Rhodoligotrophos appendicifer: one gene and its partners. Each later gene encodes a partner of the first gene's protein in a complex. Links are inferred from orthologs where the notes say so. Each region holds a gene or a part of one and is shown on either strand. Other genes may lie near its edges.

Region 1 (6,427 bases):
GGCGCAGGTCGCCTTCGACCAAATAATCCCGGTCAATGGTTTCGCGGATCTGAAGAACATCGGCGTCCGACAGTTCGTTGACCCGCCGCTCCAGCGGAATGCTCACCTTTTCACAGATCTCACGAGCCTTCCTGTGACCAATGCCGTGAATATAGGTCAGCGCGATTTCGACGCGCTTGTTCGTCGGAATATTGACGCCAGCAATACGGGCCACGTCGCCTTCTCCTACAATCGCCCGAAATAAAGTAACGGGCCTAACCACGCCGCCGAATCGGCCAGCGATAACAGAACGAGGCTGAGCCCTCAGCAAATCCCCATCGGGAACTTCCAGAGGCCAGCCTGATCCAACACTAAAAAGTGCGCGTTATGTAAGACGAGTCTTCGTCTACGTCAACACGCGACTGTCAGTGGAAAACCTCAAGCCGCCTTATTCAATACCAAGTCAATCTGCCGGCTGACCTCATCCACGGGCGCCATGCCATCAACCGTCTTCAATTTACCGCTGTCCCGGTAATACTCTGCCACCGGCGCGGTCTGTTCGGTGTAAACGGATAACCGCTTGCGCAGCGCCTCGACATTGTCATCGGCCCGCGGTCCGCCAACCGTTTCGCTCGCTCGCTTCTCAATCCTGCTGATCAAGATCTGATCGTCGACCCCAAGCTCGATCACTGCGTCCAGCCCAAGACCGTGCTCATCAAGCATCTCATCGAGGGCTTGTGCCTGAGCAACATTACGGGGAAATCCATCAAGTATGAATCCACGCGCACAATCTGGTGCCTGGATTCGCTCGCCAATGATGCCCACTACGATCTCGTCGGGGACCAGATCTCCCCGAGCCATGATCGCCTCGACCTCGCGACCAAGCGCGCTTGCCTCAGCAATGGCTGCCCGGAGCATGTCACCAGTGGACAATTGCTTCAGACCCCTCCGCTCTTCCAAAAGCTTGGCCTGAGTGCCCTTACCCGCCCCGGGCGGACCCAGAAGGATCAGATTCATCGACGCGTCCCCCTGAGCTTCGCCTTTTTAACAAGGCCCTCATACTGATGAGCAAGGAGATGGCTCTGGACCTGAGAGACGGTGTCCATCGTCACGCTGACAACGATCAGCAACGACGTACCTCCGAAATAAAAGGGCAAAGCCCAGTAGGAACGTAGGATCTCGGGCATCATACAGACGAGGGACAGATAGAGAGCGCCAATCAAGGTGATGCGTGTCAGCACATAATCAATGTATTCGGCGGTCCGTTCACCGGGACGGATGCCAGGTATAAAACCTCCATACTTTTTCAGATTGTCCGCAGTATCCTTGGGATTGAAGACAATTGCCGTATAGAAGAATGCGAAGAAGATGATCATGGCCACGTAAAGCACCATGAACAACGGTTGGCCGGGCCCCAGAAGCGCCGTTATGGTCGTCAACCACCCCGGCCCCTGCCCTGCCGAAAAATTAGCCGCTGTAATGGGCAACAGAAGCAGCGAGGACGCAAAGATAGGAGGAATAACTCCCGCTGTATTCAGCTTAAGAGGCAAATGGGAGCTATCCCCCTGGAAAACCTTGTTGCCGACCTGTCGCTTAGGATATTGAACGAGAATACGCCGCTGCGCTCGCTCCATAAACACGATGAACATCACAACGGCGACCGCCATGATGACGATGCCGATAATGAGGTAGGTCGATAAAACACCTTGGCGCCCAAGCTCCAGAGTGCCGGCAATCGCCCTTGGCAGCTCCGCGACAATGCCTGCAAAGATGATCAGTGAAATTCCGTTTCCGATTCCCCGCGCGGTAATCTGCTCGCCAAGCCACATCAGGAAAACAGTCCCGCCCACGAGCGTGATCACCGTCGATACCCGGAAGAACCATCCGGGATCTAGGACGACATTGCCAGAACCCTCCAGCCCCACGGCTATTGCGTAGGCTTGAAAGGTAGCCAAGACCACCGTGCCGTAGCGAGTGTACTGATTCAGCGTTTTGCGGCCCTGCTCGCCTTCCTTCTTCAGCGCCTCAAGATGAGGTGAAACCGACGTCATCAGCTGAACGATGATAGAGGCGGAGATATACGGCATAATATTGAGGGCGAAAATCGCCATCCGCCCGAGAGCGCCACCGGCCATGCCGTTGATCCAGCCCAAAATGCCACTGGAGTTCTGTTGAACCAAACGTCCGAGTTCAATGGGATCCACACCCGGAACAGGAATGTAGGTTCCGAGGCGGTAAACAATCAACGCGCCAAGGGTGAACCATATCCGCTTCTTGAGCTCGGTCGCCTTGCCAAAGGCTGCAAGGTTGATATTTGCCGCAAGCTGCTCTGCTGCTGATGCCATTCTGTTCCTCGAGCGGATCCTGAGTGTCGATCAGATACAAATCATGACCGACGACCCGGCAATCGTCAGGCGATTTCTTCGGTCGCCTTCTGGGCCTTCTGAGCAATTACCGTCACACTGCCCCCGGCCTTTTCAACAGCCTCAAGCGCAGACTTGGTGGCATGGGCCACTTCAATCGAAATATTCGACTTCAACTCTCCGCCGCCAAGCAGACGTAAACCATGCAGCTTGCGCGAGAGGATGCCGGCGTCAAACAGGCTCTGAAGTGTAATAAGTGCGGCCGGATCAATTGCCTTGGCGTCAATCGCTTCCTGGAGCCGGCCGAGATTAATCTCATTGTACGCCTTGGCGTGTATGTTATTGAAGCCCCGCTTCGGCAGACGGCGATAGATCGGCATCTGGCCGCCTTCGAAACCGTTCACGGCGACGCCAGATCTGGCCTTCTGACCTTTGACACCGTGGCCCGAGGTCTTGCCGAGCCCGGAGCCCATGCCGCGGCCGCGACGCTTCGCGGAATGGCGCGCGCCAGGATTGTCCCTCAGTTCGTTCAGTTTCATCGTTCCAGACCTTTTGGCTCAGCGCCGCTTATTCAACCACGCGGACCAAGTGGCTCACCTTCTTGATCATTCCGCGTACTTCAGGCGTGTCGATCAGAGTCGACTGCCGGTGCATTCTTTTGAGACCCAACCCCAGCAAAGTGTCATGCTGGTCTTTTGGCCGACGGGCGGCGCTACCGATCTGCTCGACTGTCACCGTCGCCTTACCGGTATTGTCTTTAGCCTTCGCCATATTCCTATTCCACCATCGCTGATGCATCGCGGCGTCGAGCGACAATGTCACTCACCTTCTTACCGCGGCGCGAGGCGACCTGACGCGGGCTCATTTCATTCTTGAGCGCATCGAATGTCGCGCGAACCATGTTGTAAGGATTGGAGGTCCCAACAGATTTGGCGACAACGTCCTGCACACCCAGGGTTTCAAACACGGCACGCATCGGACCGCCAGCAATGATACCGGTACCAGGAGGGGCTGCGCGGAGCACTACGCGGCCCGCTCCGTGATGACCCAAAACGTCGTGATGAAGAGTCCGGCCTTCCCGCAACGGAACGCGCAGCATCGTCTTCTTCGCTGTCTCCGTTGCCTTACGAATAGCCTCCGGAACTTCTCGCGCTTTGCCATGGCCGAAGCCGACGCGCCCCTTCTGATCTCCAACCACGACGAGAGCAGCGAAGCCGAACCGACGTCCGCCCTTCACGACTTTAGCCACACGGTTGATGTGCACCAGCTTGTCGACGAACTCGCTGTCGCGATCGTCTCGATCCTTGCGGTCTTCCCGCTGATTGTCTCTCGGCGCCATAACGTTCGTCTGCCTTCGATGATCTCGGATTAGAAGTTCAGGCCGCCTTCGCGCGCGGCATCAGCCAACGCCTTCACACGGCCATGATAGAGATACCCTCCGCGGTCGAAAACCACGTCAGAGACCCCTGCACCTTTCGCACGCTCAGCAATCAACTTGCCAATAGCGCTCGCGGCATCAATACCACCGCCAGTCCTTAGTTGACCCTTCAAGTCGGGATCCAGGCTCGAGGCAGCGGCGAGCGTAACACCCTTCTCATCATCGATGATCTGGGCATAGATATTTTTGTGGGAGCGGAAGACGCTCAGGCGCGGGCGGCCATACGCACGCGCCTTCAGCGCCTTGCGCACCCGCGCCGAGCGGCGCTCCTGTTGGGACAATTTGCCAACCATTTACCAAACTCCCGTTACTTCTTCTTACCTTCCTTGCGGAAGACGGTTTCGCCAGCGTATTTAATGCCTTTACCCTTATAGGGCTCCGGCGGCCTATATTCGCGGATCTCCGCGGCAACCTGACCGACACGCTGCTTATCAATGCCGCTGATGATGATCTCCACCGGACGCGGCGTCTCGATCTTAATCCCCTCCGGCACCGGATATTTTACATCGTGGCTATAGCCAAGCTGCAATTGCAGGACATTGCCCTGAAGTGCAGCGCGATAGCCAACGCCGCTGATCTCAAGCGTCTTCTTGAATCCTTCAGAAACGCCTTCCACCATATTCGCAATCAACGTGCGGCTCATACCCCACATCGCCCGGGCTCGCTTGGAGTCGTCACGGGGATCGACGGTGACCGCGCCATCCTCGCCCATCTTCGCAAGGACCTCTTCCACGAGCACCATTGAAAGCTCACCCCTTGGACCTTTCGCGGACAAGGACCGGCCATCAATAGTGAGTGATACGCCCTTCGGTACGGGGACGGGCTTTTTACCGGTCCTGGACATGGCTCTTTTCCTGCTTCACTTCGGCCTTCCGTTATCCGGGATCTCCGGAAGCTGAGGCTGATCAAAACTGTTCGATGATACGCTGAACCGGCTCAGAAGACGGTGCAGAGCACTTCACCCCCGACATTGCGATCGCGTGCGTCAGAATCGGACATGACACCCTGCGAAGTCGAAAGGATCGAGATACCCAAACCGTTATAGACGGTCGGCATTGTCGTCACTGACGCATAAACGCGGCGGCCCGGGGTCGATACGCGCCTGATCTCATGGATAACCGGCTCGCCATCGAAGTATTTCAGCTCGATTTCGAACTCAGCCTTACCCGTTTCGAATTCAACCTCCGCATATCCACGGATGAAGCCTTCTTGCTCCAGCACGTCCAAGACGCGCTTCCGCAACTTAGAAGCCGGCGTTGTAACCTTCGTCTTGCCGCGCAGCTGAGCATTGCGGATGCGGGTCAACATATCGCCGAGCGGATCATTCACACTCATTTCAAGTTTCTCCAGACTTCCCGCTTACCAGCTCGACTTGACCATGCCGGGAATCGCGCCCTTAGAGGCATAATCCCGCAGCGCGATCCGCGACATCTTCAGTTTGCGGTAGAACGCCCGAGGACGCCCCGTAATCTCACATCGGTTCCGAATGCGTGTCGGAGCCGAGTTACGCGGCAACGCCGCCAGCTTAAGCTGTGCAGCAAACCGTTCCTCGATCGGCGTGGACTTATCCTGCACCAAAGCTTTCAGCCGCTGACGCCGAGCTGAAAACTTCTGGGCAAGCTTCCTGCGCCGCTTGTTGGTCTCGATAGCGCTCTTCTTGGCCATTTGGTCCTCTAGATCTTGGCGTCGTTACGCGGCCTGACGCCGAGCGGGCGCCTGGCGAAAGGGAAAGTCAAAAGCCTCGAGCAGAGCGCGAGCTTCGTCATCGGTGCGAGCAGTCGTACAGATGATCACATCAAGACCCCAAACTCGATCAACCTTATCATAGTTAATCTCTGGGAAAATTATGTGTTCCTTAATGCCCAAGGCATAATTGCCGTTGCCGTCAAAACTCGAAGTTGGCAAGCCACGAAAGTCCCGGACCCGAGGGAGAGCGATCGTTAAAAGACGATCGAAAAACTCATACATTCGGGCCCGACGTAGCGTAACCTTGCCTCCAATGGGCATGCCGTCGCGCACCTTGAAAGTCGCGATCGACTTTCGCGCCTTCGTCACCACAGCCTTCTGGCCAGCGATCAAAGCCAAATCCGCAACCGCGGAACGCACGAGCTTCGTATCGGCCACCGCCTCACCGATGCCCATGTTGAGCACGATCTTGTCGAGCTCAGGAACCTGATGGACGTTGCTGTAAGAAAATTTTTCAGTCAGCTTCGCGCGCACCTCGTCCCGATAATGCTGCTGAAGCCGAGGAATGTAGTTATCAACCATCGATTGTTTCCCCCGACCGCCGTGCGACCCGCACTTTGCTGCCATCATTGAGGATCTTAAATCCAACCCGAGTTGCCTTGCCGTCCTTCGGGTCCTCGAGCGCCAGGTTCGAAACGTGGATTGGCAACTCCTTCGAGATGATGCCACCCTCCTGAGTACCAGTCTGCTTCTGGTGACGCTGAACGCGGTTAACGCCGCGCACCAGAGCGCGATTTTCCACCGGTAGCATCTTCAACACCTCGCCGCGCTTACCCTTATCTTTCCCGGCAAGCACAACGACGTTGTCGCCCTTTTTGATTTTCGCGGCCATCAAAGCACCTCCGGCGCGAGCGAAATGATCTTCATGTGATTCTTAGCCCTCAGCTCACGCGGCACCGGA
Region 2 (6,844 bases), on another replicon or contig:
CCAGTTCCCGGGTGACCGTGTCCAAGGCCTGGCGGAAATCATCCAGTTCCGGATCCGTCTCGGAGACGTCGGCCGCATTGCCGGCTTGTCCGGTGGCGAAGATCAGCACCGTGTCGCTGGTCGACGTGTCCCCGTCCACCGTGGTGCAGTTGAAGCTCTTGTCGACGCTCGCCGTGAGCAGAGCCTGCAGGATCGGCTGAGGCAGGGCTGCATCGGTAAAGAGGAAGGCCAGCATGGTCGCCATGTCCGGGGCGATCATGCCGGAGCCCTTGGCGATGCCGTTGATGGTCACGGACTTGCCCCCGAGCCGGGCCGTGGCCGTGGCGCTCTTGGGGAACGTGTCGGTGGTCATGATCGCCCGGGCGGCCTCGGCCCATTTCGTCTCGTCGACCGCAGCGGCAAGACTGTCGAGGGCCGCGAGAATGGGCGCCGTGGGCAGGGGCTCGCCGATGACCCCGGTCGAGGCGAGATAGACTTCCTCACGCCGGCATCCTACGGCCCGCGCGACGGCGTCGGCCGAGATCGCGACGGCCTCGTCGCCGATCCGGCCGGTGAAGGCATTTGCATTGCCGGAGTTGACCAGCAGGGCGCGGGCGCCGCCATGGCCAAGCTGTTGGCGGCACCAATCGACGGGTGCGGATGCGGTCTTGGAGCGGGTGAGGCTCCCTGCGGCCACGGTGCCCGGGGGCAGCACCGCCAGCATCAAATCGGTCCGTCCCTTGTAGCGTATCCCGGCCTCGACGGCCGCAAGGCGGACGCCGGCGATGGGGTTCAGCGAAGGATTTGAGTCGGGGGCAAGAGGAGATACGGGCAGCTTGGTCGCCATGAGCATGTCCACAAATGAACGCGGCATGCCCGGTTGGCATGCCGCTGGTTTTTCATATCATAGCGCTGCGGAGAGTGTCGTCTATTGCGCCGGTTTCGCCTGCGCCGGTGGTTGTCCCGGTTGCGTGGGTTGCTGGCCCTTCTGCATCTCTTCCATCTGGGTCTTGAGACGCTTCAGATCGGGATCCACGAGCTCCACGTCCGAAGCCTTGCGGAGCTCGGCCACCTTCTCCTGGACCTTTTGCCGGAGGACGATGAGCGTCAGACCGTTCTTGACCTTCTCATAGGGTTCCGCGCCTCCCTGCTTGCGCTCGACGACCTTGATGATATGCCAGCCATACTGGGTCTTCACGGGATCCGAAATCTCACCCGGCTTAAGCGCGAAGGCGACCTGGGAAAATTCCGGAACCATCTCGTCAGCGCTGAAGAAATCGAGGTCGCCTCCATATTGGGCGGACCCGTCCTTGCTGATCTGCTTGGCAAGGTCTTCGAAATTCGCGCCCGCTTTGATTTTGGTGAGCGCGTCCTGTGCCTGCTCTTCGGTGTCGACGAGGATGTGCTTGGCATGAACGCGCTCGGAGGCGTTCACTTTGGCCGCTTGCTCGTCATAGATCTTGCGGACTTCCTCTTCCTTCACTGTCGGCTGGATCTTCGCCTGGAAGAAGGCGTCGCGAAGCGCCTTGGCCTGATAGAAAGCGAGCCGGCGCTTGTACTCGTTCGTATCGGCGATCGATTCCTTGACGCCCTCCTGAGCCATCAGGTGACGTTCGATGAGGTATTCGACCACGAAGGCATAGCGCAGCTGCGGGGGCACTTCCGAGAGCTGCGGGAGATCGTCGGCAGCCAGCTTCACCTCGGAGGCATGGATCTCGTATCCGTTGACCTTGGCGACGACGGGATCCTCGGGGGGAACCTGCTGCGCCATCGCCATCGGCGATAGGGTCAAAGCGATTGCGACTGCTGCGACGGAGCACAGTCCCTTCTTCAACGTCATGGTTTCTCCCAATCCTCTGCCGGCCGCACTTGTCTGCGCGCCATGCTGGAGCCCTCTTGAACCCAGATTTCGGCGACAATGTGCCAGGGATCTCGCGTCCAACTGGCCCAACCTCCATGTCGCATGCCCGAACAATGGCGATAAAGGTCCCGGCATGCAAGCATGGAAACCTGTCCCCGATGCAGCGTCGAGACGCCTCACGAGCTGCTTCGTCAATTGAAAGTGAACGTCTCCCGTTCTATGTGATGTGCCATATCGTTACCCTTTGCCGCATTTGCTTCACTCCTGGTCTGAGGCCTGAGCGCCTTGCAATGTCGACGGGTCGCGACGAGATCGCAAATTGCACGGATTGCGCCGCTCCAGTAGAACACGGCGGAAAACGTGCGGGATGCATTGCAGCCGACATCAGCGGCCACAAGGACTCTGCCTATGGTTTCCTTCTCAGCGCTTGCCTCGAAGATCTTTGGAACCTCCAACGAGAAGCGGCTAAAGCGCTATTACGACACAGTCGCCTCCATCAACGCGATGGAACCGGAGATCGCGCGCCTCACGGACGAGGAGCTTCGGGGGCAGACAGTGAAATTTCGCGAGCAGCTCGCGGCCGGAAAGAACCTCAATGACCTGCTCGTGCCGGCATTCGCCACGATTCGCGAAGCCGCCAAGCGGGTCTTGGGGCAGCGGCATTTCGACGTCCAGCTCATCGGCGGCATGGTCCAGCATGAGGGCAAGATCTCGGAGATGCGCACCGGCGAGGGCAAGACGCTGGTGTCGACCGCCCCCGGCTATCTCAACGCCCTGACAGGCCAGGGCGTGCATGTCGTGACGGTGAACGACTACCTGGCCAGCCGCGACGCGGAATGGATGGGGCGCGTCTATAAATTCCTTGGGCTGACGGTGGGATGCATCATTCACGGCCTCGACGACCAGCAGCGGCGCGAGGCCTACCACTGCGACATCACCTACGGCACGAACAACGAGTTCGGCTTCGACTATCTTCGCGACAACATGAAGTTCCATCTCGAGGACATGGTCCAGCGCGGACATGTCTTCGCGATCGTCGATGAGGTCGATTCGATCCTGATCGATGAGGCGCGGACGCCTCTGATCATCTCCGGTCCCCTGGAAGATCGCTCCGAGCTGTACCTCAAAGTCGATGATTTCATTCCCCTGCTTCTGCCGGAGCATTATGAGGTCGACGAGAAGCAGAAGACGGTCTCGCTGACGGAAGACGGCAACCAGCTCTTGGAAAGCCAGCTGCAGGAAGCCGGCATGCTGGAGGGCGATTCGCTCTATGACGTCGAGAATGTCTCCGTCGTCCACCACATCAATCAGGCCCTGAGGGCCCATAAGCTCTTCCAGAAGGACCGGGACTATATCGTTAAGGATGCCCAGGTCATCATCATCGACGAGTTTACGGGCCGCATGATGCCCGGTCGCCGCTATTCCGAGGGTCTTCATCAGGCGCTCGAGGCCAAGGAGCGGGTGCAGATTCAGCCCGAAAACCAGACCCTCGCCTCGATCACCTTCCAGAACTACTTCCGCCTCTACAAGAAGCTCGCCGGAATGACCGGCACGGCCGCGACGGAGGCCAACGAGTTTGACGACATCTACAAGCTGCAGGTCTTGGAGATACCGACCAACCTGCCCGTCAAGCGGATCGATGACGATGATGAAGTCTACCGGACGGCCCGCGAGAAATATCTGTCGATCATCGAGCTGGTGAAGCAGTGCCGCGAACGCGGCCAGCCCCTGCTGGTCGGCACCGCCTCGATCGAGAAGTCCGAAGTCCTGTCTGCCATGCTCAAGGAGCAGAAGGTCGTTCACAGCGTTCTGAATGCCCGCTACCACGAGCAGGAAGCCCAGATCATCGCTCAGGCCGGCGTCCCGGGCGCCGTGACGATCGCCACGAACATGGCCGGTCGCGGCACCGACATCCAGCTTGGTGGCAATGCGGACATGCGGATTGCAGCCGAGCTTTCCGACGTGACGGATGAAGCGGAATTCGCTCGCCGCGCTCAGGCGATACGGGAGGAAGTGGCCAGGCACAAGGAGACGGTGCTCGCCGCGGGAGGCCTCTATGTCGTGGGCACGGAGCGGCATGAGAGTCGCCGCATCGACAATCAGCTGCGGGGCCGTTCGGGACGCCAGGGCGATCCGGGACATTCGCGTTTCTTCCTGTCCCTTGAAGACGACCTCATGCGGATCTTTGGCTCCGAGCGCATGGACACCATGCTGCAGCGGCTCGGCATCCAGGAAGGTGAGGCGATCATCCATCCCTGGATCAACAAGGCTCTTGAGAAGGCGCAGCAGAAGGTCGAGGCACGCAACTTCGACATCCGCAAGAACGTCCTCAAATATGACGACGTCATGAACGACCAGCGCAAGGTGATCTTCGAGCAGCGTATCGAGATCATGCGTGGCCAGGAGATTTCGGACACCGTCGACGACATGCGCCACCAGGTCATCCATGATTTGGTGGCAGAGCACATTCCCGAGCGCGCCTATGCCGAGCAATGGGATGTGACTGGGCTGCATGAACGCGTCATCGAAGTGCTGGCCTATGATCTGCCGATCGAGGATTGGGCGAAGGAAGAAGGCATCGCGGACGAGGAAATCCGCGAGCGCATCGCGACCCATGTGAATGGCGGATACGAGGCCAAGCGGGAGCGCTACACACCGGACATCATGCAGCAGATCGAGAAGGCCGTTCTGCTCCAGACCTTGGACCATCTGTGGCGCGAGCACCTCGTGACCCTGGATCACCTGCGTCAAGCCGTCAGTCTGCGCGGATACGCTCAGCGCGATCCGCTGAACGAGTACAAGACCGAGGCCTTTACCCTCTTTGAATCCGTGCTTGCCAGACTACGCGAAGCGGTGACCGCCCAGCTGATGCGTGTCGAGCTCGCGCAGGACGTCCCTCCGGAATTCCTGGAGCATGATGAACTCCCGATGATGGAGGCCCATCATGCCAATCCGTTTACCGGCGAGGACGAGATGAACGAGCCCGCGCTCGCCTTTGCCGGCGGCGCACAATGGGGCGGCCCCTCGCGGATGGCGGCGGAACCGGTAGCCCTGAATCCGAATAATCCCGCGACATGGGGCAAAGTTCAGCGCAACGCGCCGTGCCCCTGCGGGTCAGGACGGAAATACAAGCATTGTCATGGAGCTCAGGCCTGAGCCGGACGCGACGTCCGGATCAGGCCGTCTGATCTACATGTGGATGGCGCGCCCTTCGACGGCCATCGCAGCCTCTTTGACGGCCTCTGAGAGGGTCGGGTGGGCATGGCAGGTGCGGGCGAGATCTTCTGATGAGCCGCCGAACTCCATCAGAACGGCAACCTCGTGGATCATCTCACCGGCATTGGTGCCGATGATGTGGCACCCGAGCACCCGGTCGGTTTTCGAATCCGCCAGAAACTTAACGTAGCCGTCGGTGGTGCGATTGGCCTTGGCGCGACCATTGGCCATGAAGGGAAACTTGCCGACTTTGTAATCGATTCCCGCGGCTTTGAGCTCTTCTTCGGTCTGCCCGACACTGGCCACCTCGGGCGAGGTGTAGATGACGCTGGGAATGACGCCGTAATTCACATGCCCGGCTTTGCCGGCGATGATCTCGGCAACGGCCACACCCTCGTCCTCACCCTTATGGGCCAGCATGGGGCCGCGGACCACGTCGCCGATGGCATAGACGCCGGCGAGACTGGTCTGGAAATGATCGTCGACGTCGACACGGCCCCTGTCGTCGCGCTTGATGCCGGCCTCATCGAGGCCGAGGCCCTCAGTGAAGGGCACCCGTCCGATCGCGACGAGTACGACATCGGCATCGAGCACGGTGGCCTCGCCGCCTTGCGCCGGCTCCGTGGTCACCTTCAGGCCCTTCTTCTGCTTTTCGACTCCCGTGACCTTGGTCGACATCAGGAAATCGATGCCCTGCTTCTTCAGGAGACGCTGGAAATCCTTGGAGATGCCCGCATCCATGCCAGGCGTGATGCGATCCAGAAACTCGACGACCGTGACCCGCGCGCCCAGACGCCGCCAGACGGATCCGAGTTCGAGACCGATGATCCCTGCGCCGATGACGACCAGCTTCTCCGGCACCTTATCGAGAGTGAGCGCGCCGGTCGAAGAGACGATCTGCTTCTCGTCGATCTCGACACCCTTGAGGCGTGTGACGTCCGACCCGGTCGCGATCACGATCGCTTTTGTTTCGATGGTCTCGGTCTTGTCGCCGTCTGCCACCTCGACCGTGCCGGCACCGAGAATGCGGCCCTTGCCCTTGAAGGCTGTGACCTTGTTCTTCTTCAGAAGGAACTCGACGCCCTTCACATTCCCAGAGACGCCGTCGTCCTTGAACGCCATCATCGTGGCGAGATCGAGCTTGGGCGCTTCGATCTTGATTCCCATCTCGGCGAAATGATGAGCGGCCTTCTCGAATTCCTCGCTTGCATGAAGCAAGGCCTTCGAGGGAATGCAGCCGATATTCAGGCAAGTTCCGCCGAATGTGGGGTTTTTCTCCACGACGGCCACCTTCAATCCCAGCTGCGCCGCACGGATCGCGCACACATAGCCGCCTGGGCCGGTCCCGATAACCACGAGATCGAAGCTCTCCGCCATCTCAAACCTTTCTACTCGGTATCCTGATGTTTGCCCAAAGGACCGCTCAGGGACCAGATATGGCCGAACGGATCCCGGATCCGTCCGTAACGATCACCCCAAGGGGCATCCTTCATCGCCACGACCATCTCGGCACCGGCCTGGATCGCCCTGTCGAATCCGGCATCGGCATCACGCGCCGATGTGAAATGGAGCTGAAGCGCCACGGGGGTGCCGCCTAGCGTGGCCGGCGCCGGTGTGCCATTGGGGCCGAATTCGGGAAACTCGTCGCAAATATAGACTTGGCCACCATGGATGTTGATGACGGCGTGCAGCACACGCTCCCCGTCATCCGCCATCACCTTCCTCTTCAGCACGGCCCCGAACGCTGCTTCGTAGAAGTCGAGCGCCTTGCCCCCGCCCTTCACCGTC
Region 3 (6,511 bases), on another replicon or contig:
AAGACAAGCAGCACAGCCGTCAGGATCGAGTTTACGGCACTCTGAGCGATGGAAAACTGCACAGGAATGAAGAGAATTTCCGTCAGCCGGCGCAGCGCTGCGTCGGTCATGTGCAGGATGATCAGCAATTCGAGCAGCTGGCACAGCCGATGGGCCATCCCATCGGACAGTTCAACAACCCGCCATGTGCCGTTCCGCGGCGAGAGCATCGCGCGCACGAAAGCACGCCCTCCCGCCATGAAGGCAAAGGACAGAGCGAGGGTCCAGTAGATGCGAGTCGCCTGCTGGCTGGTCTCAATGGTGGTGGACAGTGCGAAGTAGATGAGCAGGATGCCTACCAGGATCGAGGCCGAGACGACGATCACCCTCGCCGGAACGTTCCACAAGCGTTCCAGATCGGTAGGGTTGGGCTTGTTGCGTCGCGGCTGCAGCAGCCACTTCAAGGCCCGTCTGGTCACCACGGCGGCCGCGATCGCCGCAGCGAGCTCACCCAACAGAAGGATGAGCGAGAAGCCGGTGAGGGAGCCGACCAACCTGCTCCACCAGTTGTTGAAGACCGTCAGGAACCGCGTGACGAAGGGGTCGACAGTGTTCAGTCCCTCAAGCCAGAGGCGCGGATCCATCACCGATCGATCGGTGATGAAGACCTTCTGGAAGAAACGGCTGTGCTGGATTTCCGAGGCCTGCTCGGAGAGCTGCTGGCTACTCACCCGCAACAGGTCCAACTGCGCCTGCACCGAACGAATGGCATCCCGTCGCGCCGTCAACTGCTTGCGCTGCTCCGCGACGCTGGGCGCTTCCTGCACCTCCCCCTCGGGCAAGGGCCCCAATTGATCGAGGCTCTGATTTGCCGCGTTCAGGAGAGGCTGCAACTGCTCGCTCATCCGCAGGGTGTCCGTGCGGATGGTCTCGATCCTGGCCCTGGTGGAATTCAGGTCGCCGGTGCTGATGTCCGGCCGCGCCAGCTGTTGCTTCAGCTGTTCGATTTCCTGCGTCAGCGGCTGAACCTGGCGCTGCACGCGCTCCAGCACGGCATCCTGCGCCAAGACAGGGGCAGCCAAAACCATCGTGATGGCCATGAAGGCCATCAACCATCTCAGCAGACATATCGAAGGATGGACCGCTCGCGCTTTCATCTGCCCTGCATCATCGAGGACGCGCACCAGCGCGCTTTTCGCATCGGTTGATCACGGAGGACCAAGGCCATTTGAAGGCCGACCGTCACACCAAGCGGCTTTGCTCCACGGCGGCGGCAATGAAGGATGCGAACAACGGATGGGGCGCGAAAGGCCGGGATTTCAACTCCGGATGATATTGAACGCCGACATACCAGGGATGATCGGGAAGCTCCACGGTCTCCGGCAGGAGGCCATCCGGAGACATTCCGGAAAACCTAAGGCCCGCCGCCTCAAGCCGATCGCGGTAGCGGAGATTGACCTCGTAGCGATGACGGTGACGCTCGGAGATGCGAATGTCGCCATAGATCGCCGCGACTTTGGTGTCTCGCCCCAATGTCGCGTCATAGGCACCGAGACGCATCGTGCCGCCCAGATCGCCATTGGCCCGACGCTGCTCGAGCTCGTTGCCGCGCATCCATTCCGTCATCACGCCGACGACCGGTTCCTCGGTCGCCCCGAACTCGGTCGAATTGGCCCTGGCGATGCCGGCCAGATTGCGGGCGGCTTCGATCACGGCCATCTGCATGCCAAAGCAAATCCCGAAATAGGGGACCTTGCGCGTCCGCGCAAAGGTCGCGGCAGCGATCTTGCCCTCGGCACCACGCTCGCCGAAGCCGCCGGGAACAAGGATCCCGTGAACCCCTTCCAGAAAGGGAGACGGATCCTCGCGCTCGAATATTTCCGCCTCAATCCAGTCCAGCTGCACCCGAACATTGTTCGCGATGCCGCCATGGACCAGGGCCTCGTTCAAGGATTTATAGGCATCCAGAAGACCAGTATACTTGCCCACCACGGCGATGCGCACCTGGCCTTCCGGCTCATGGACGCGACGGGCGATCTGTTCCCAGCGCGCCAGGGGCAAGGCAGGATCGGCGTGCAATCCGAAAGCCGCCAGCACCTGGGAATCCAGTCCGGCGCGGTGATAGGTCAGCGGCACGTCATAGATGGACTTCACGTCCAGAGCCGGGATCACCGCCTCTTCGCGCACGTTGCAGAAGGTCGCGATCTTCTTGCGCTGGCCTTCGGGGATCGGACGTTCGCTGCGACACAGCAAAATGTCGGGCTGAATGCCGATGGAGCGCAGTTCCTTCACGGAGTGCTGGGTGGGCTTCGTCTTCAGCTCACCGGCACTGGCGATATAGGGAAGTAAGGTCGCATGGATATAGACGCAGCTGTCGCGCGGCAGCTCGTTGCGCAACTGCCGAATCGCCTCGAAGAACGGCAGGCCCTCGATGTCGCCCACCGTGCCCCCGATCTCGCAGAGGACGAAATCGAACTCCTCATTGCCGCTGAGAATGAACGCCTTGATGGCGTCCGTGACATGGGGAATCACCTGGACCGTGCCGCCGAGATAATCGCCCCGACGTTCCTTGCTCAGGATCTCCTGATAGATCCGGCCCGTGGTGATGTTGTCCTGCTTCGTGCAGGGACGGCCAGTGAAGCGTTCGTAATGGCCAAGGTCGAGGTCGGTTTCGGCACCATCATCGGTGACGAAGACCTCGCCATGCTGATAGGGGCTCATGGTCCCCGGATCGACATTGAGATAGGGATCGAGCTTTCTCAGCCGCACGGAATAACCACGCGCTTGGAGAAGAGCACCGAGTGCTGCGGAAGCGAGCCCCTTGCCGAGTGAGGAAACCACGCCGCCGGTAATGAATATGTACCGCGCCATGGGCCTGCAACGTACACCAGATTCAGAAATTTCCACCAGCGCTAATCGACATTATGCGCAAGAGGTTTTGCGTCGTGTTCACCAGACATCAATTCGGCGCCGGAACTTGCGGCTGAGCCGGGCTCGCAGGTGACGCCGGTGCACTCGAGGGTGCTGGCGACGTCGTTGCCGGCGCCGATGAACTCGGCGCCGATGAACCCGGCGCTGACGAGCTCGGCGCCGTGGGTGCCGGTGCCGATGAGCTTGGCGCTGTGGGTGCCGGCGCCGATGAGCTGGGCGCTGATGGCAGATTCGGCAGCACCGAGCCACCGCCGGCCGGTGCGCCCGCCGGGGCCTGGCCAGCAGGCGCCTCGCGCTGCATCAATTGATCGAAGACCGAACCGCCGCCGCCACGGCTGTGAATGAGGGTCAGCACCATGGATGTGACAAAGAACATGGCCGCGAGAATGGCCGTGGCCCGCGTGAGAAGATTCGCAGCACCGCGACTGGAGAACATGGACCCGCCGCCGCCGCCACCGATGCCCAGAGCGCCGCCCTCGGAGCGCTGCAAGAGCACGACCGCGACGAGACCGATCGCCACGAGCAGGTGGATGACGAGAATAACCTCTTCCATGTTCTCAACCCAGTTCGCGCCGCCAGGATCGGCGCCGTCACGCGGCGGCAGGCTTTAGCGCGAAACATATCCCAGTGCAAACTGCCATTTGGTCGCCCGTCGGTGCGAGATCAAGCATCCGACCAGGATGTTCACAGCGGCGCAAAGACCGCGATGATCCCAAGAAAGTCCTTTGCACTCAGGCTCGCTTGGCCCACCAAACCACCGTCCACATTGGGAATTTTCAGAATGGATGCCGCGTTCTGAGGCTTCATGGAGCCACCATAGAGCAGCCGAATTTCGTCCGCGTCACGGCCGAGGCCGGAGGTCAGATGGCTGCGGATCACATCATGAACCTCGCCGATCTGCTCCTCCGTCGGGGTCCGGCCCGAGCCGATGGCCCAGACGGGCTCATAGGCGAGCACGGTGTTCCCCGCCGTCGACGTCGCGGGCACCGATCCATCGAGCTGGCTTCGGATGACGTCGAGGGTGTTTCCCGCATCGCGCTGGGCCTCCGTCTCGCCGATACAGATGATGCTCACCAGACCGGCGCGATGGGCAGCGGCAGCCTTCTCCCTCACCAGCTCATCGGTTTCCCCGTGAAAACCGCGCCGCTCGGAATGGCCAACAATCACCAGGGTGGCGCCGGCGTCGCGAATCATCTCGGCGGAGACGTCGCCGGTGTAGGCACCGGAGGGCTCGGGACGGCAATCCTGACCCCCGACGGCGATGACGCTCTCCTCCAGAGCCTCGGAGACCGACCGCAGCAGCGTCGCCGGAGGGCAGATCGCGACGTCGCATGCCAGTTCCACGCCCTCCAGCATGGCGGCCAGCAAGCGGATTTCGGCAAGCGAGGCCGATAGGCCATGCATTTTCCAGTTGCCGACGACGAGCGGCATTAGGGTTGTGGCAACCATTCTCCATCCATGTTTTAGATCCCGCGAGAGGACGGATCCGACCCCCGCGCCTGTCCCCAGGGCGACAGTGAAGCCCGTACGTCCTAAAGACGCAAGCATCCGCAATCAATTGCACATATGTGTGGGGCGCTGGACTTGCCCCCAGGGCACGCGATCCATATGATGCGGCCTCCGCGCCGGAGAAGGGTTTTGGCGCGCCTGCAAGGTTGGGACCCGAGAGATGCTTTCTGTCATGCGAAGCAAAGCCGCCGGTTGGGTGGCTAAACTGTTCATCGCGCTCATTGCGATGAGCTTCGCGGTCTGGGGCGTCTCGGACATCTTCACAGGGCCGCGCAACGTGGCCGTGGCCACGGTCGGCGATCGCGAGATTGGGGTCGAGCAGTATCAGCAGTCGCTGCAGCAGCAGATGCGGTCGCTGTCGCAACGACTCGGCCGGTCCATCACCCTCGAGGAGGCACGGCAATTCGGCTTCGACCTGCAGGTGCTGAACGAGATGGTGCGAAACACCGCCCTCGAGGTGCAGGCCCAGAACCTTGGATTGGCCGTGCCCGACATCGCCATTGCCGAGCGGGCGGCCCGGATCCCCGCCTTCCGCAACCCGCGCGGCGAGTTCGATCGCAGCACTTTCCTGCAAGTGCTGAGGGCGAACGGCCTGACCGAGGCCCAGTACCTCGAGCTCGAGCGGACGCAAATGCTGCGGGAGTCCATCGCCAGCGCCGTCGATCGCCAGTTCCAGGTGCCGGAGACCCTGATCAAGGCGGCCTTCGAGAACCAGGCCAGCGAACGCGTCGGCACCTATATCACCCTGCCCGCCCCGACCCTCGAAAACATTCCCGCGCCGACCGAGGCGGAGATCACCGAGTACTACAATGAGCACAAGCGCAGCTTCACTGCGCCGGAGTTCCGCACCCTGACCGTGGTGGCGATGGAGCCGGAGGACGTCGCCAAAGGCATCGAGATTCCGGAGGCCGAAGTCGAGGCCGCCTATCAACAGCGGCTGGACCAGTTCTCGGTGCCGGAGAAGCGCCAAGTCCTGCAGATGGCCTTTGCGGACGAGGCCGCCGCCCGGGCCGCGCGCGCCAAGCTGCAATCGGGGGCCGATTTCGTCGCCCTCGCGAAGGAGCAGGGGCTGACGGAGGCGGATTACACCATGGGTCTGGTCACCAAGCGACAGATCCCGGACACGGCGCTCGCCGACGCCGCCTTCTCCCTCCAGAAGGACCAGGTCAGCCAGCCCGTCGAGGGACGGCTTTCGGTCATGCTGCTGAAAGTGACCGACATCCAACCCGGGCAGGTGACGCCCCTGGCCGAGGTGAGGGACAAGCTGCTCCAGTCGCTCAAGGTCGCAAAGGCCACGGATCGGATCGGGACGCTTCACGATGAGTTCGAAGATGAACGGGCAAGCGGTGCGAGCCTGCGCGAGGCCGCCGAGAAGATGAACCTGCCGGTCCTGCAGATCGATGGGGTCGACCGCAGCGGCAAGGGCCCGGACGGGGCGCCGATCACCAATCTGCCTGCCCTCGACCGCGTCGTGGCAGCCGCCTTCGAGAGCGATGTGGGGGTCGAGAACGATCCCGTCAGCACCGAAGACGAGGGCTTCGTCTGGTTCGACGTCGCGGACATCTCGCCTGAAGCGGCGAAGTCCGTGGACGAGGTGCGGCCCGAGATCATCAAGCTCATCTCCACAGAGCGTGCCGGCGAGGCCTTGAGGGCGAAGGCCGAGGGTTACGCTACCGAGGTCCGCAGCGGTGCGAAGAGCTTCGATCAACTGGCGCAGGAGCTATCCCTGGCTCCCCAAACCACCCCCCCCCTCAAACGCAATGGCGAAGCGCCCGGCTTGACCAAGGCCGGCGTCGCCGCCCTGTTCGCCACACCCGAAGGCGGCGTGGGGGTCGCCAACGACCCGGAGACAAAGACCACGCAGCTCATCCAGACCACGAAGATCGCCGTCCCGGCATTCGATCCGGACGGACCGCAGGCCGCCGCGCTGCAACGGACGCTCGAGCAGAGCCTGTCCGGCGATATCTTCGGCGAATATGTCGCCGACCTGGAGAAGGATCTGGGCGTCACGATGAACAATGAGGTTTGGTCGAGGATCAGTTCACCGCAATCCTGACCAATCCCCTGCCCTCCATCCAGTGACGTGACATCA

Evidence for each region.
Region 2: the proteins of secY (region 1) and secA are in contact, whole or in part, in a crystal structure (PDB 3DIN), measured with the Thermotoga maritima proteins. The link is inferred for Rhodoligotrophos appendicifer from one-to-one orthologs. Residues at the interface, in WP_004081795.1 of Thermotoga maritima: Glu108, Gly109, Glu110, Glu111, Ala236, Glu237, Arg238, Arg239, Ile240, Thr241, Ile242, Gln243, Tyr244, Ala245, Arg246, Arg247, Val248, Thr249, Gly250, Arg251, Arg252, Val253, Tyr254, Gly256, Ala257, Ser258, Thr259, Tyr260, Leu261, Pro262; in WP_004082002.1 of Thermotoga maritima: Glu261, Ala262, Arg263, Lys300, Ala301, Arg302, Thr303, Ile304, Ile305, Leu323, Tyr324, Asp325, Pro326, Val329, Ser330, Tyr333, Ile336, Lys340, Phe345, Val349, Glu363, Phe364, Tyr374, Ser375, Gly376, Gly377, Glu393, Ile395, Thr482, Ser483.
Region 3: secY (region 1) and secG share a complex: the UniProt entries of both Escherichia coli proteins name them as parts of the sec protein translocase complex. The link is inferred for Rhodoligotrophos appendicifer from one-to-one orthologs.

The regions. Positions count from the first base shown.
Region 1 is NZ_VHKL01000017.1:23,070-29,496, reverse strand. Bases 159-3,070 are described here. They hold secY (preprotein translocase subunit SecY), read right to left. Parts: upstream 2,325-3,070; coding sequence 993-2,324; downstream 159-992. Other genes in these bases: rpmD (50S ribosomal protein L30), read right to left, coding at 2,910-3,070; rplO (50S ribosomal protein L15), read right to left, coding at 2,390-2,881; FKM97_RS24790 (adenylate kinase), read right to left, coding at 418-996; rpsM (30S ribosomal protein S13), read right to left, coding at 159-214. In the rest of the region: more of rpsM, read right to left, coding at 1-158; more of rpmD, read right to left, coding at 3,071-3,113; rpsE (30S ribosomal protein S5), read right to left, coding at 3,118-3,681; rplR (50S ribosomal protein L18), read right to left, coding at 3,711-4,073; rplF (50S ribosomal protein L6), read right to left, coding at 4,088-4,624; rpsH (30S ribosomal protein S8), read right to left, coding at 4,717-5,115; rpsN (30S ribosomal protein S14), read right to left, coding at 5,140-5,445; rplE (50S ribosomal protein L5), read right to left, coding at 5,470-6,048; rplX (50S ribosomal protein L24), read right to left, coding at 6,041-6,358; rplN (50S ribosomal protein L14), read right to left, coding at 6,358-6,427. UniProt on the Escherichia coli protein: The central subunit of the protein translocation channel SecYEG. Consists of two halves formed by TMs 1-5 and 6-10.
Region 2 is NZ_VHKL01000001.1:696,096-702,939, forward strand. The notes cover bases 1,868-5,196. They hold secA (preprotein translocase subunit SecA), read left to right. Parts: upstream 1,868-2,248; coding sequence 2,249-4,996; downstream 4,997-5,196. Other genes in these bases: lpdA (dihydrolipoyl dehydrogenase), read right to left, coding at 5,030-5,196. In the rest of the region: bifunctional glutamate N-acetyltransferase/amino-acid acetyltransferase ArgJ, read right to left, coding at 1-832; FKM97_RS03300 (peptidylprolyl isomerase), read right to left, coding at 908-1,819; more of lpdA, read right to left, coding at 5,197-6,433; FKM97_RS03315 (VOC family protein), read right to left, coding at 6,445-6,844. UniProt on the Escherichia coli protein: Required for protein export, interacts with the SecYEG preprotein conducting channel.
Region 3 is NZ_VHKL01000005.1:420,777-427,287, reverse strand. Bases 1,702-4,697 are described here. They hold secG (preprotein translocase subunit SecG), read right to left. Parts: upstream 3,464-4,697; coding sequence 2,939-3,463; downstream 1,702-2,938. Other genes in these bases: FKM97_RS13835 (SurA N-terminal domain-containing protein), read left to right, coding at 4,592-4,697; tpiA (triose-phosphate isomerase), read right to left, coding at 3,595-4,359; pyrG (CTP synthase), read right to left, coding at 1,702-2,850. Also shown: FKM97_RS13855 (mechanosensitive ion channel domain-containing protein), read right to left, coding at 1-1,079; more of pyrG, read right to left, coding at 1,222-1,701; more of FKM97_RS13835, read left to right, coding at 4,698-6,475; trpE (anthranilate synthase component I), read left to right, coding at 6,511-6,511. UniProt on the Escherichia coli protein: Subunit of the protein translocation channel SecYEG. Overexpression of some hybrid proteins has been thought to jam the protein secretion apparatus resulting in cell death; while this may be true it also results in FtsH-mediated degradation of SecY.